Regions from separate parts of the Pseudarthrobacter sp. TE9888 genome, predicted to be linked through region 1. Evidence: riboswitches for the same ligand, from Rfam matches in the RefSeq annotation. Region 1 holds a riboswitch; the other holds the start of a gene.
What was found. A riboswitch is a leader RNA that binds a small molecule or an ion and turns the genes downstream of it on or off. The one in region 1 is predicted to bind glycine.

Region 1 (5,918 bases):
GCCCACGCCGGGGAAGACGGTCCCGGCCCCGGCGTTCAGGGCAAGCAGGGTGTCACCGGGATCGGGAAGGTCCCTGCCCCGCGGGCCGATGTCCTGGTCACCGTGCCCGTTTTCGCCCTCCTCGGAGCCACCGACGAACCAGCAGTGCTGGATGGCTACGGGCCCATTCCGGCGTCCATGGCACGCAAACTTGTCGCCGACGGGGCGAACTCGTTCTACCGGGTGTTGGTCGACCCGTCGGACGGGGCACCCTTGGAGATCGGCCGGAAAAACTACCGGCTCACCGGGGCCATCAAACACTGGATCCGCCTGCGGGACGCCAAATGCACCTTCCCCGGCTGCACCAACAAAACCCCCGACAACGAAACAGACCACCTCACCGCCTGGCAACACGGCGGCACCACCAAGGTCAGCAACCTGGCACAGCTCTGCCCCAAACACCATCGACTCAAACACCACAGCCAATGGACACCCGACCCGGCCAACAAGAATGAACCACCCGGCTGGACCTCACCGACAGGCAGGCACTACAACCCCGAACTCCGGGAAGCAGAACCAACCCACTGGCCACCGGGAATCCAGCCGCCGTGGCTTCAACGGGACGTCGCTTCCCTCTGCCCTTGTCTGGAGGCCAGCCTCGAAAACCTCCCGCAGTGGGAACCAGACGACGACAGATACGTGGACCTCAACGACCTGCCGGCTGACGATCCGCTCTGGGCAGAGCTCCTCGCGACGCCATTAGTGCCGTCGGGATGACGAGCCGTGGACAGTCCAACGCCCGTAGTGGATGGGTGTAGTCCCTGGGTCCACAGCCCCTGGGTCGGTAATCCTTGAGTCCGTCGCCGAAGTCCGGAGCACGCCGCCTTCTACGCGAAAGCCTCCATCTCCACGCCTGCAGCCTCAAGACCTGCCCGGATACGGGCCGCCGCCTCTACGGCTGCGGGGCTGCCGCCGGGCAGGCGCAGGGAGTCCGGCTGGACCCTGACCACCGAACCGTCAACGGCCACCACTTCGCCTTTTGTTGCCAGCCGCACGGCCCGCTCAACGATCGTGTCGACGTCGTCCAGCATGGAGTCTTCCCTGGACAGCGGCACCAAGGTGCCGTCGGCGAAGTAGGCACGGTCGGCATAGGCTTCGGTGAATACAGGGTGGCCGGCCTCCTTGGCCTGCTTCAACAGCTCCGAACCAGGGAATCCCAGGATCGGCAGACCGGGATCGTAGGCGTTCACGGCCGCCACGAGCGCGGAAGCCTGCTCGGCGTCGTGGATCAGAGTGTCGTACAGCGCACCGTGCGGTTTCACGTAGTCCACCGAGGCACCCACGGCATGCGCGACGCCGTCCAGCGCGCCCAGCTGGTACAGCACGTCGCCGAAAAGCTCATCAAAGCTCATGTCCAGCGACCGCCGGCCGAACCCGGCCAAATCGCGGTAGCCCAGGTGCGCGCCCACGGTGACGTCCAGGTCGTAGGCGGCCCGGCAGGTATCCAGCATGGTGACGGGATCGCCGGCGTGCAGGCCGCAGGCTACGTTGGCGCTCGTGGCCAGCTGGAACATCGCCGGATCGCCTCCCGCGGTCCAGGAACCGAATGATTGGCCTACGTCAGCGTTGAGATCCAAGGATGTTGCCTTCCAGGGTCAAGTTGTCCGGCCCGGCAGCCGCGGTCAGCTCACCGGGGATGGTGTCCGGCATGGGTCCGAACGCCTCCCGGGCGTTCTTGGCCACTGCACGGCCCATCACGAGGTTACCGGCTCCGCCCACAACCGCCCCTATGCCGAAGGGGAGCGCCCGTCCGAACAGCGCGGTGCCCTGCCGCTTGAGCAGGTTCTTGAGGAAGGCGTTCTGGATCCGCTTCCGGACGCTGCCGAACCCCGGGATAGAGGACCTGGACAGCACATTTCCCCAGACGTCGGCGGGCTTTGCTCCACCGGCCGCCTGTCCGCTCAGCGTTCCGAGGAGGGCGGTTCCTTCCTCGCCCAGCATGATGGCCATGACCATGGTGCCGGCCTTCTCCGGGTTGGTGAGGCGAATGCCGTGGAGCTCCGCCAGCGACGTCGCATAGAGGGCTGTCGCCTCCAGGAAGCCAACCGTCGCGGCCGCGGAAAGTCCCAGCGACGCGACGGTGCCCACACCCGGGACGACGGCGGTGGCGCCCACCAGGGCACCTCCGCCGGCCACCGCCCGCAGGTAGTCCCGCTCCGCGATGTCCGCCAGCTGTGCTGCGGTGGCCCGCGGATGCTTCTTCTGGAGCCGGCGGATATAGCCCACCACCAAGGGCCGCTGGACCTGCACTGCCTTCAGGAGCATATTGTGGACGCCGGGCTTGGGTTTGCCGTCGGCATCGAACATTGCGTTATGGGCGGTTTCCTGTGCGATTCGTACTGCGGGATTGCTGCGCCTGGCCATGGTCACCTTCATTCAAATCGACCTGCAGCGGGTGGGCTGCCGTGCTTATCCATCCTATGTGGACAAACACTAAGCATGCTGAACTTTGCGGGCGGCACATTGTTCTTCCCTGCCGCTTGTCCCTAGCTGCCGGCGCCCGCGAGGTTGTTGAACGTGTACAGGTGCACACCCTCCACAGCCCCGCCGCCCTCCAGCTCCGCCATGATCGCCTGCGGTGAGTAGAGGCCGTCCTTGAGCAGGCGGCGGCCGAGCGGGCCCCTGCGATTCAGGAATTTGAGGGACGGTCCCACACCGATTTTCAGTGCGGCGCGGATGAGCTGCGCCCGGGGAACGGCGCCGGGAACTCCGGCCCAGACAGGGAGCCTCACCCCTTCCCGGCGCAGCGTTTCGGCGTACCACTGGATGCGTTGGGCTGAGAAGCACAGCTGCGTCACCACGGACGAGGCCAGGTGCTGCTTTTCCAGCAGGGCATCAAGCATGTGCAGTTCGCTGTGGCCGGGATGGGCTTCCGGGTAGCCCGCCACGCCGGCCCGGATGGTGCCGCCGGACAGCTCGGCGAGGTCCGCCAGCAGCGGAAGGCTGCTGTCGTAGGGTCCGGCCGGTTCCCCAGCGTCACCGCCGACGGCGAACACTTCGGTAATGCCGGCATCGTGGCAGTTCCGGACCACACCGGCCAGCTGGCCACGGCTTTCGATACTCCGTGCGGCCAGATGCGGGACAACCTCGAAGCCGAGGTAGGCAAGCTCGATGGCTGTCCGGATGGTGGGGCCCACACCCTGGCGCGGCAGGCAGGTCACCGTCAGGGCCGTGCCGGCTGGTACGTGTGCCTGGACAAGGGCGGCAAGGTCCTCGGTGGGTCTGACCTGCATGCGGATTGGCAGCGCAGCCCCGGAACCGGAGGCCTGTCCTTCCACGGGAATCGGTGCTGCGGCTGATGCCATGAAGGATTGAATCGTCATGAGGAACTCCAGGTTTGGCCGGCCACGGGTGGCTCGGCATGGGGTACATGGGCCTAAGAGATTCCTGGGGAGGATTTGCTCCTACGGCGCCTGCCCGGTGATGGCCGGGAGAACTCTCCCGCCACAGCTCGAAAGGCTTATTCAGATGTGGTGCCACGACTGCCGGCGCCTGCCCCTCCGATTGGAGGGAGTGCGGGCGCCGGCAGCGTGGACGGGCCTGCAGCTAGCGGAGGATGACCGTCCGGTTGCCGGAGAGGACTATCCGCCCCTCAGCGTGCCAGCGGACGGCATTCGTGAGCGCCTTGCATTCGGCGTCGCGGCCAACCGCAACCAGGTCCGAAGCGGAATACGTGTGGTCCACTTCGATGACCTGCTGCGAAATGATCGGCCCTTCGTCCAGTTCCGAGTTGACGTAATGGGCAGTGGCACCCACCGTCTTGACACCCCGTTCGTAGGCCTGGTGGTACGGCTTTGCCCCCTTGAAGCTGGGCAGGAACGAATGGTGGATGTTGATGGCCTTGCCGCTAAGGCGCGTAGTGGCTTCATCGCTGAGCACCTGCATGTAGCGGGCCAGCACCACCAGTTCAACGGCGTACTGGTCCACCAGCTCCAGCAGGCGATCCTCGGCTTCCGCCTTGGTGTCCGGCGTGACCGGGATGTGGTGGAACGGAACACCATGCCAGGCGGCCAGGGGTTCCAGGTCCGGGTGGTTGGACACCACGGCGGCAATCCGGACGGGCAACTCACCGCTGCGGGCGCGGAACAGGAGGTCGTTGAGGCAGTGGTCGTACTTGGACACCATCACCAGGATGGGCTGCTTGCGGCCATGGCGTTCCAGGCGCCAGTCCATCTGCCATTCCTGGGCCACCTGTTCAAAACCGGCCCGGAGGCGGTCGAGTTCCACCTCTACCTGTGAGGTGACGTGGACGCGCATGAAGAACCGACCGCTTGCCCTGTCGCCGAACTGTTTGATGTCCACGATGTAGCATTCCTGCTCCAGGAGGTACGCCGCCACCGCCTGGACAATGCCAAGGGCATCCGGGCAATGGAACGTCAGCACGAATTCGTTGCCCGTTTCCGGCACCAGGGACTGGAGCTGCCCGGCCGCAGCCGTGCCGGCCTGCGACGTGCGGGCTTCCGTGCCGATCACCGCTTGACCCGCTCTTCCCCCGCTTCTGCGGCGGCACCCGGACGGACAGCCTTGCCGGATGCGGCGTCGGTGAAGTCCTGGTCTGCCTGCAGTTCAGCCTGGAACGTGGCAAAACGGGCCTGGTGTGCGGGCCGGCGGCGGAGGACGAACCACGCAGCGCCCAGCAGGATGAACCAGACCGGGGTGACCAGCAGGGCCACCAGGGTGTCCGGCTGGGTGGTGAGGGTCCAGATCACGAAGCCGAAGAAGGCGAAGACCACCCAGACCATGGCAACACCGCCGGGCATCTTGAACTTCGATGCTTCATGCAGGTGCGGCCGGCGGCGGCGGAAGGCGATGTAGCTGGCCAGGATGATCGACCAGACAAAAACAAAGCAGACGGCGGAGACGGTGGTCACCATGTCGAAGGCCTTGCCCACGTCCTGGCCCGCATACATGAGGACGACGCCGGAGAGCAGCAGCACGCAGGAGAGGAACAGTGCGTTCTGGGGCACCTTCCGGCGGGACAGTTTGCCAAAGACGTCCGGAGCGTCGCCTTCCTGGGCAAGGCCAAAGACCATACGCGAGGTGGAGTAGATGCCGGAGTTCGCGGAGGACATTGCGGAGCTCAGCACCACGAGGTTGACCACGGTGGCCGCGGCACCCAGGCCCGCCAGCGAGAACATGGCGATGAACGGGCTGTGGCCTGCCCTGAACTCGGTCCAGGGGGTGACCGCCATCAGGATGATGAGGGCACCTACGTAGAAGAGCAGCACGCGGATGGGGATGGAGTTGATGGCCTTGGGCAGGTTCCGCTCAGGGTTCTTGGCCTCGGCGGCGGTCGTGCCCACCAGTTCGATGCCCACGAAGGCGAAGACGGCGATCTGGAAGCCGGCCACGAAGCCCATGAACTCGTTCGGGAAGAATCCGCCGTGGCTCCACAGGTTGGTGAAGGTGGCAGGTCCGGCGTCGGACTGGAAACCGGAGAAGATCATGAACAGGCCAACGATGATCAGGGCGGCAATGGCAACGATCTTGATCAACGCGAACCAGAACTCCGTCTCGCCAAAGGCCTTGACGGTGGTGAGGTTCAGCAGGAGCAGGATGGCGACGGTGGCCAGGCCGGGAATCCACAGGGGCACCCCGGGCCACAGTTCACGGGAGTAGCCTGCAATGGCAATGACATCGGCGATGCCGGTGATGACCCAGCAGAACCAGTAGGTCCAGCCCGTGAAGAAGCCGGCCCAGGGGCCCAGCAGGTCGGCGGCGAAATCGCTGAAGGACTTGTAGTTGAGGTTGCTGAGCAGCAGTTCTCCCATGGCACGCATGACGAAGAACAGCATGAAGCCGATGATCATGTACACGAAGATCACCGAGGGGCCGGCTGCCGAAATGGTCTTTCCGGAACCCATGAACAGGCCGGTGCC
Region 2 (5,918 bases), 410 kb from region 1:
GACCTTGCGGACCAGCGGCACCACCACCAGGCCTGCCACCACCGTGGCCGCCAGCGCGGGGAGCATTGCGACGCCTGCCGCGGACGGGGTCATGCCTCCGATGAGCTGGAGGTGCTGGGCAAGGAAAAGGATGAAGCCGTTGAAGGAAAACAGGGCCAGGATATTGGCGCTGATGGCCATGCTGAATACCTTGTTCCGGAACAGGGACATGTCCAGCAGCGGGTGCTCCAGCCGGTGCTGGCGCCGCACGAACACAACGCCCATGGCCAGGCCGAAGGCAATGCTGCCCAGCCCGGCAGCGCCCGGACCCTCGGTGGCCACTGTTTTGATGCCGTAGACCACGGGCACCATGACCAGCATGGAGAGCGCGATGCTGGCGACATCCACCCTGCCCGGCGCGGGGTCCTTCGATTCCGGGATGAGGGCCGGACCCAGCGCCAGCAGGGGGAGCATGAGCGGCACCGATACCAGGAAGACGGCGCCCCACCAGAAGTGCTCCACCAGCCATCCGCCCAGTATCGGCCCCAGGGCGGCGCCGCCGGAAAAGCCCGCGGCCCAGATGGCCACGGCCAGTCGCCGGCGGTTGGGCTCCGGGAAAATGTTGCGGATCAGCGACAACGTGGACGGCATCAGCATGGCGCCGAAGAACCCCAGCGCGGCCCGGCCGGCGATCAGCCACTCAGGCGTGGGCGCAAAGGCCGTGGCGGCGGACAGTCCGGCGAAGCCCAGGCTGCCGATGACCAGCAGGCGCCGCCGCCCGATCCGGTCGCCGAGGCTGCCCATCGACACCAACAGGCCGGCCAGGACCAGCGGATAGGCGTCAACGATCCACAGCAGTTGCACGCCGCCGGGTTCCAGGGCCTGGGAGATGGCGGGAAGTGCGAAGGTCAGTGCCGTGTTGTCCACCGCCACCAGCAGGACGGGAAACATCAGCAGGCCGAGCGCAAGCCAGTCGCGCCATGGGCGGCGTGTGGGGGTGCCGTCCCCGTGGACTGCTGTGGGGCTGATGGAGGTCGTCATTCCATAACTGTACCGTCTGGACGGTATAGTTTGAAACTGGCATATTCCCGATTCGGACCCGCCTGAGGGCATGATGGGAGGCATGCCCCGAAAGCCTGTCGCCCGTGATGCGGTCCTCGACGCCTTCGAGTCCCTGCTGATCGACGTGGGGGAGCGCGCCGCCACCCTTGACGCCGTGGCCCGCAAGGCCGGCGTGTCCAAGGGCGGCCTGCTCTACCACTTTCCCAACAAGGAAGCATTGATTGCCGTGCTGCTGGACCGGTTGGAGGGCCTGGCCCGGGCAGACGCCGACGCGATGGCTTCGGCCGATGAAGGGGCTGCGGCCTACTTCATCCGTTCTTCGGTGTGGGCAGACACTCCGCTGGACCGTGTCATCGTGGCGGCCACCCGCCTGGCGGAGGTGGCGCATGAAGAGACGCGGCGCCGGTTCGCCGCCATCCAGCGACGGTGGCTGGATGAGATTGCGGCGGATGTTGGACCCGGCCTGGCCAAGGCTGTCCTGTACATGGGGGACGGGCTGTACTTCAACGCCATGCTGTCCGTGGGGCCTGCCCCGGAGGCGGGCGCCGGTTCCGATGTGGAGGAGCTCCTGGCCGCCCTGGAGCGGCTCCGCAGGTAGCCCCGACCATTTGCCCGGAGGGGTTGGGGCGTAGGACAATGGAGAGTTGTGAGGGCTGTCATCGGCCGTCATGATCGCAACAAATGAATAGCCTTTGATCTGCGGCGGGAGAGTCCTGCCCGAAGCACAGGCAGGCGCCGTAGGAGCAAATCCTCCCCGGGAATCTCACAGGCCCCTGTACCGCCGCGGCGAGGCACCTCTGGAAAGCAGCAGGCAGCTTCCGTTCCCCTGTGAAGGGGCCGGCATGACTGTTGTGCTCACCGACGGTGCAAGCGGTTCCTGCCCAGGCAGGCAACGCGGAAACTCTCAGGTCCAATACAGAGCGGGGAGGGACCCGGATAGCTGTGGCGTACCCTGCGCCGCCTGAACAAAATGGAGTTCCTTCGTGTCGGTTACCCCAGCCCCCACCACTTTCGTCGACCGCCACATTGGTGCACGCCGCCAGGATGACATCGACACCATGCTCAAGGCCGTTGGCTACGGCACGGTCGACGCACTGGTCGATACCGCCGTCCCCAAGGTCATCCGCCAGGAAACCGCACTCCGCCTGCAGGACGCACTCAGTGAAGTTGAGGTGCTTGCAGAACTCCGCCGGCTCGCCGCCAAGAACAAAACGGCCGTGCAGCTGATCGGCCAGGGCTACTACGACACCGTCACGCCTGCAGTGATCCGCCGGAACGTGCTGGAAGCCCCGGCCTGGTACACCGCCTACACGCCGTACCAGCCCGAGATTTCCCAGGGCCGGCTCGAGGCGCTGCTGAACTTCCAGACCATGGTCCAGGACCTGGTGGGCCTGCCCATCGCCAACGCGTCCCTGCTCGATGAAGCCACCGCCGTGGCCGAGGCCGTGCTGCTGATGCGCCGCTCCAACAAGGCCAAGCCTGCAGCGGACGGCAAGACTGTCCTGGACATCGACGTGCTGCCGCAGACCATCGCCATCGTCAAGGGCCGCGCCGAGGCGCTCGGCTTCGAGGTTGAGGTCGCCGACCTGTCCAACGGCCTGCCCGACGGCGACATCAACGGGATCGTGCTCCAGCAGCCCGGCGCCTCCGGCCGGGTCTGGGACCAGTCCGCCACTATTGCGGCGGCGAAGGAACGCGGCGCGCTGGTCACCGTGGCCGCTGACCTGCTGGCCCTGACCCTGATCACCCCTCCGGGCGAGCAGGGCGCCGACATCGCCGTCGGCTCCACCCAGCGCTTCGGGGTCCCGTTGTTCTTCGGTGGCCCGCACGCCGCCTACATGGCTGTCCGCAAGGGCCTGGAGCGGTCGCTGCCCGGCCGCCTGGTGGGGGTGTCCAAGGACGACGCAGGGGTGCCCGCGTACCGCCTGGCGCTGCAGACCCGCGAGCAGCACATCCGCCGCGAAAAGGCCACATCCAACATCTGCACCGCGCAGGCCCTGCTGGCCATCGTCTCCTCGATGTACGCCGTCTACCACGGCCCCGACGGGCTGAAGGCGATCGCGGAAACGACGCACGGCCACGCCCGGGTGCTGGCGGCCTCGCTGGCAGCTGCCGGTGTGGAGGTGCTGCACACGAGCTTCTTCGACACCCTTACCGTCCGCGTCCCCGGACGCGCTGCCGCGCTTGTCGCCGATGCCGAAGCGCGCGGCATCAACCTGCGTTCCATCGACGCCGATACCGTGGGCATCTCGCTCGACGAAACCACGACGGCGGCCATCGTCGCCGACGTCGCGGACGTCTTTGGGGCCTCCGTTGCCGCGGCTGAAGGCTTCGGACTGGAGGCCGCCGTCGGACGTTCCTCCGACTACCTGCAGCACCCGGTGTTCAACACGCACCGGTCTGAAACCCAGCTGCTGCGCTACATCCGGAAGCTGTCGGACCGGGACCTGGCGCTGGACCGCACCATGATCCCGCTGGGCTCGTGCACCATGAAGCTGAATGCCACCGCCGAGATGGAAGCCATCTCCTGGCCGGAGTTCGCCTCCATCCACCCCTTCGCCCCGGACTCCCAGACCGAAGGCTGGCGTGAACTGATTGCCGACCTGGAGGCGGACCTGACCGCGATCACCGGGTACGACCAGGTGTCCATCCAGCCCAATGCCGGATCCCAGGGCGAGCTCGCCGGCCTGCTGGCCATCCGCGGCTACCACCACTCCCGCGGGGAAGAGCAGCGCAACGTCTGCCTCATTCCCGCCTCCGCCCACGGCACCAACGCCGCCTCGGCAGTCCTGGCCGGCATGAAGGTCGTCGTCGTCGCCACCGCAGCGGACGGCACCATCAACCACGATGACCTGACGGCCAAGATCGAGGCCCACAAGGATGTCCTGTCCTGCATCATGATCACGTACCCGTCCACCCACGGCGTCTACGACGGGGACGTCCGTGAGGTCTGCGACGCCGTGCACGCGGCCGGCGGCCAGGTCTACATCGACGGCGCCAACCTGAACGCCCTGGTGGGCCTGGCCCAGCCCGGCAAGTTCGGCGGCGACGTCTCCCACCTGAACCTGCACAAGACCTTCTGCATCCCCCACGGCGGCGGCGGACCCGGCGTCGGACCCGTGGCAGCCAAGGCCCACCTGGCACCGTTCATGCCCGGCGACGCCAACAAGGCAGCGCATGAGGAAGGCCACGGGGTCGCGATCTCGGCTTCCCGCTTCGGTTCGGCCGGCGTCCTGCCGATCTCCTGGGCGTACGTGAAGCTCATGGGCGGCGAAGGCCTGACCGAGGCCACCAAGTCCGCGCTGCTCGCAGCCAATTACGTCGCTGCCCGGCTGAACGAGTATTTCCCAGTGCTCTACACCGGCGAAGGCGGCCTGGTGGCGCACGAATGCATCCTGGACCTGCGCGAACTGACCGCCAAGACCGGTGTCACGGCCGAGGACGTGGCCAAGCGCCTCATCGACTTCGGCTTCCACGCCCCCACCCTGGCATTCCCGGTGGCAGGAACCCTGATGGTGGAGCCCACCGAGTCCGAGGACCTGGCCGAGATCGACCGCTTCATCGAGGCCATGATCACCATCCGCAAGGAAATCGACCAGGTGGCCAACGGCGACTTCGCCGTGGCGGACTCACCCCTGCGCCGCGCACCCCACACGGCAGCCGCCGTCGTCAGCTCCGACTGGGACCGTGCCTACCCGCGCGAGCAGGCCGCGTTCCCTGCCCACCACAAGCAGGACAAGTACTTCCCGCCGGTGGGCCGGATCGACGGCGCCGCCGGAGACCGGAACCTCATCTGCTCCTGCCCGCCGCTCGAAGAGTTCGAAAACTAAAGGACCGGCACCGTGACCGAGAAATACACCGCCCTGTACGACGAACATAAAAAGCTGGGCGCCTCCTTCACCGACTTCGGCGGCTGGCAGATGCCATTGAAGTACAGCTCCGAACTGGCTGAACACCACGCCGTCCGCAACACCGCCGGCCTGTTCGACCTCTCCCACATGGGCGAAGTGTGGGTCACCGGACCGCAGGCTGCCGCTTTCCTCGACTACGCCCTGGCGGGCAAGATCTCCGCCATGGCCGTGGGCAAGGCCAAGTACTCGCTGATCTGCAACGCCGACGGCGGCATCATCGACGACCTCATCACCTACCGCCGTCCCGCTGCTGAAGACGGAACAGATGTCTTCCTGGTGGTGCCCAATGCGGGCAACGCCGCGGTGGTGGCGGCGGCCCTGCACGAACGGGCCGCAGGGTTCGACGTGCTGGTGGAGGACGCCTCGGCCCGGACATCGCTGATCGCAGTGCAGGGCCCCAGGGCCCAGGAACTCCTGCTTCGCCTGGTCCCGGCCGCACAGCACTCGCTGGTGACGGAGCTGAAGTACTACGCCGCCGTGGAGGTTCCGTTCCTGGTGGGCGGGGCCGGCAAGGAACTCCTGCTCGCGCGCACCGGGTACACCGGTGAGGACGGGTTCGAGATCTTCGTGGCCAACGATGACGCCCCGGCCCTATGGCAGGCACTGGTCGCCATCGCCGACGACGGGGAACTGACCCCCTCCGGCCTTGCCTCCCGCGACTCTCTCCGCCTGGAAGCGGGAATGCCGCTGTACGGGAACGAACTGTCGCTGCAGGGCGACCCGTTCGCTGCCGGGCTTGGCCCCGTCGTCGCACTCTCCAAGGAAGGCGACTTCGTTGGCAAGGCCGCGCTGGCAGCAAAGAAGGAAGCCGGCGCAGGCAGCACCTCCGGCCGCCGCCTCGTGGGGCTCAAAGGCAAGGGCCGCCGCGCCGGCCGGGCGCACTACCCCGTACTCAAGGACGGGGACACGGTCGGTGAAGTCACCTCCGGCCAGCCCTCACCCACCCTCGGCTACCCGATCGCCATG

Region 2: linked by a shared signal. The riboswitch ahead of gcvP (aminomethyl-transferring glycine dehydrogenase) and the one ahead of ACZ9J7_RS09260 (methylenetetrahydrofolate reductase) in region 1 are both predicted to bind glycine.

Annotation. Positions count from the first base shown of each region.
Region 1 is NZ_JBWBRD010000002.1:1,845,879-1,851,796, reverse strand. It holds gene ACZ9J7_RS09275 (HNH endonuclease signature motif containing protein) at 1-756, shown strand, start outside; gene ACZ9J7_RS09270 (LamB/YcsF family protein) at 867-1,616, opposite strand; gene ACZ9J7_RS09265 (hypothetical protein) at 1,600-2,403, opposite strand; gene ACZ9J7_RS09260 (methylenetetrahydrofolate reductase) at 2,526-3,362, opposite strand; glycine riboswitch at 3,395-3,493, opposite strand; gene purU (formyltetrahydrofolate deformylase) at 3,586-4,512, opposite strand; gene cycA (D-serine/D-alanine/glycine transporter) at 4,509-5,918, opposite strand, start outside.
Region 2 is NZ_JBWBRD010000002.1:2,252,691-2,258,608, forward strand. It holds gene ACZ9J7_RS11135 (MFS transporter) at 1-1,020, opposite strand, end outside; gene ACZ9J7_RS11140 (TetR/AcrR family transcriptional regulator) at 1,103-1,639, shown strand; glycine riboswitch at 1,735-1,832, shown strand; gene gcvP (aminomethyl-transferring glycine dehydrogenase) at 2,025-4,871, shown strand; gene gcvT (glycine cleavage system aminomethyltransferase GcvT) at 4,884-5,918, shown strand, end outside.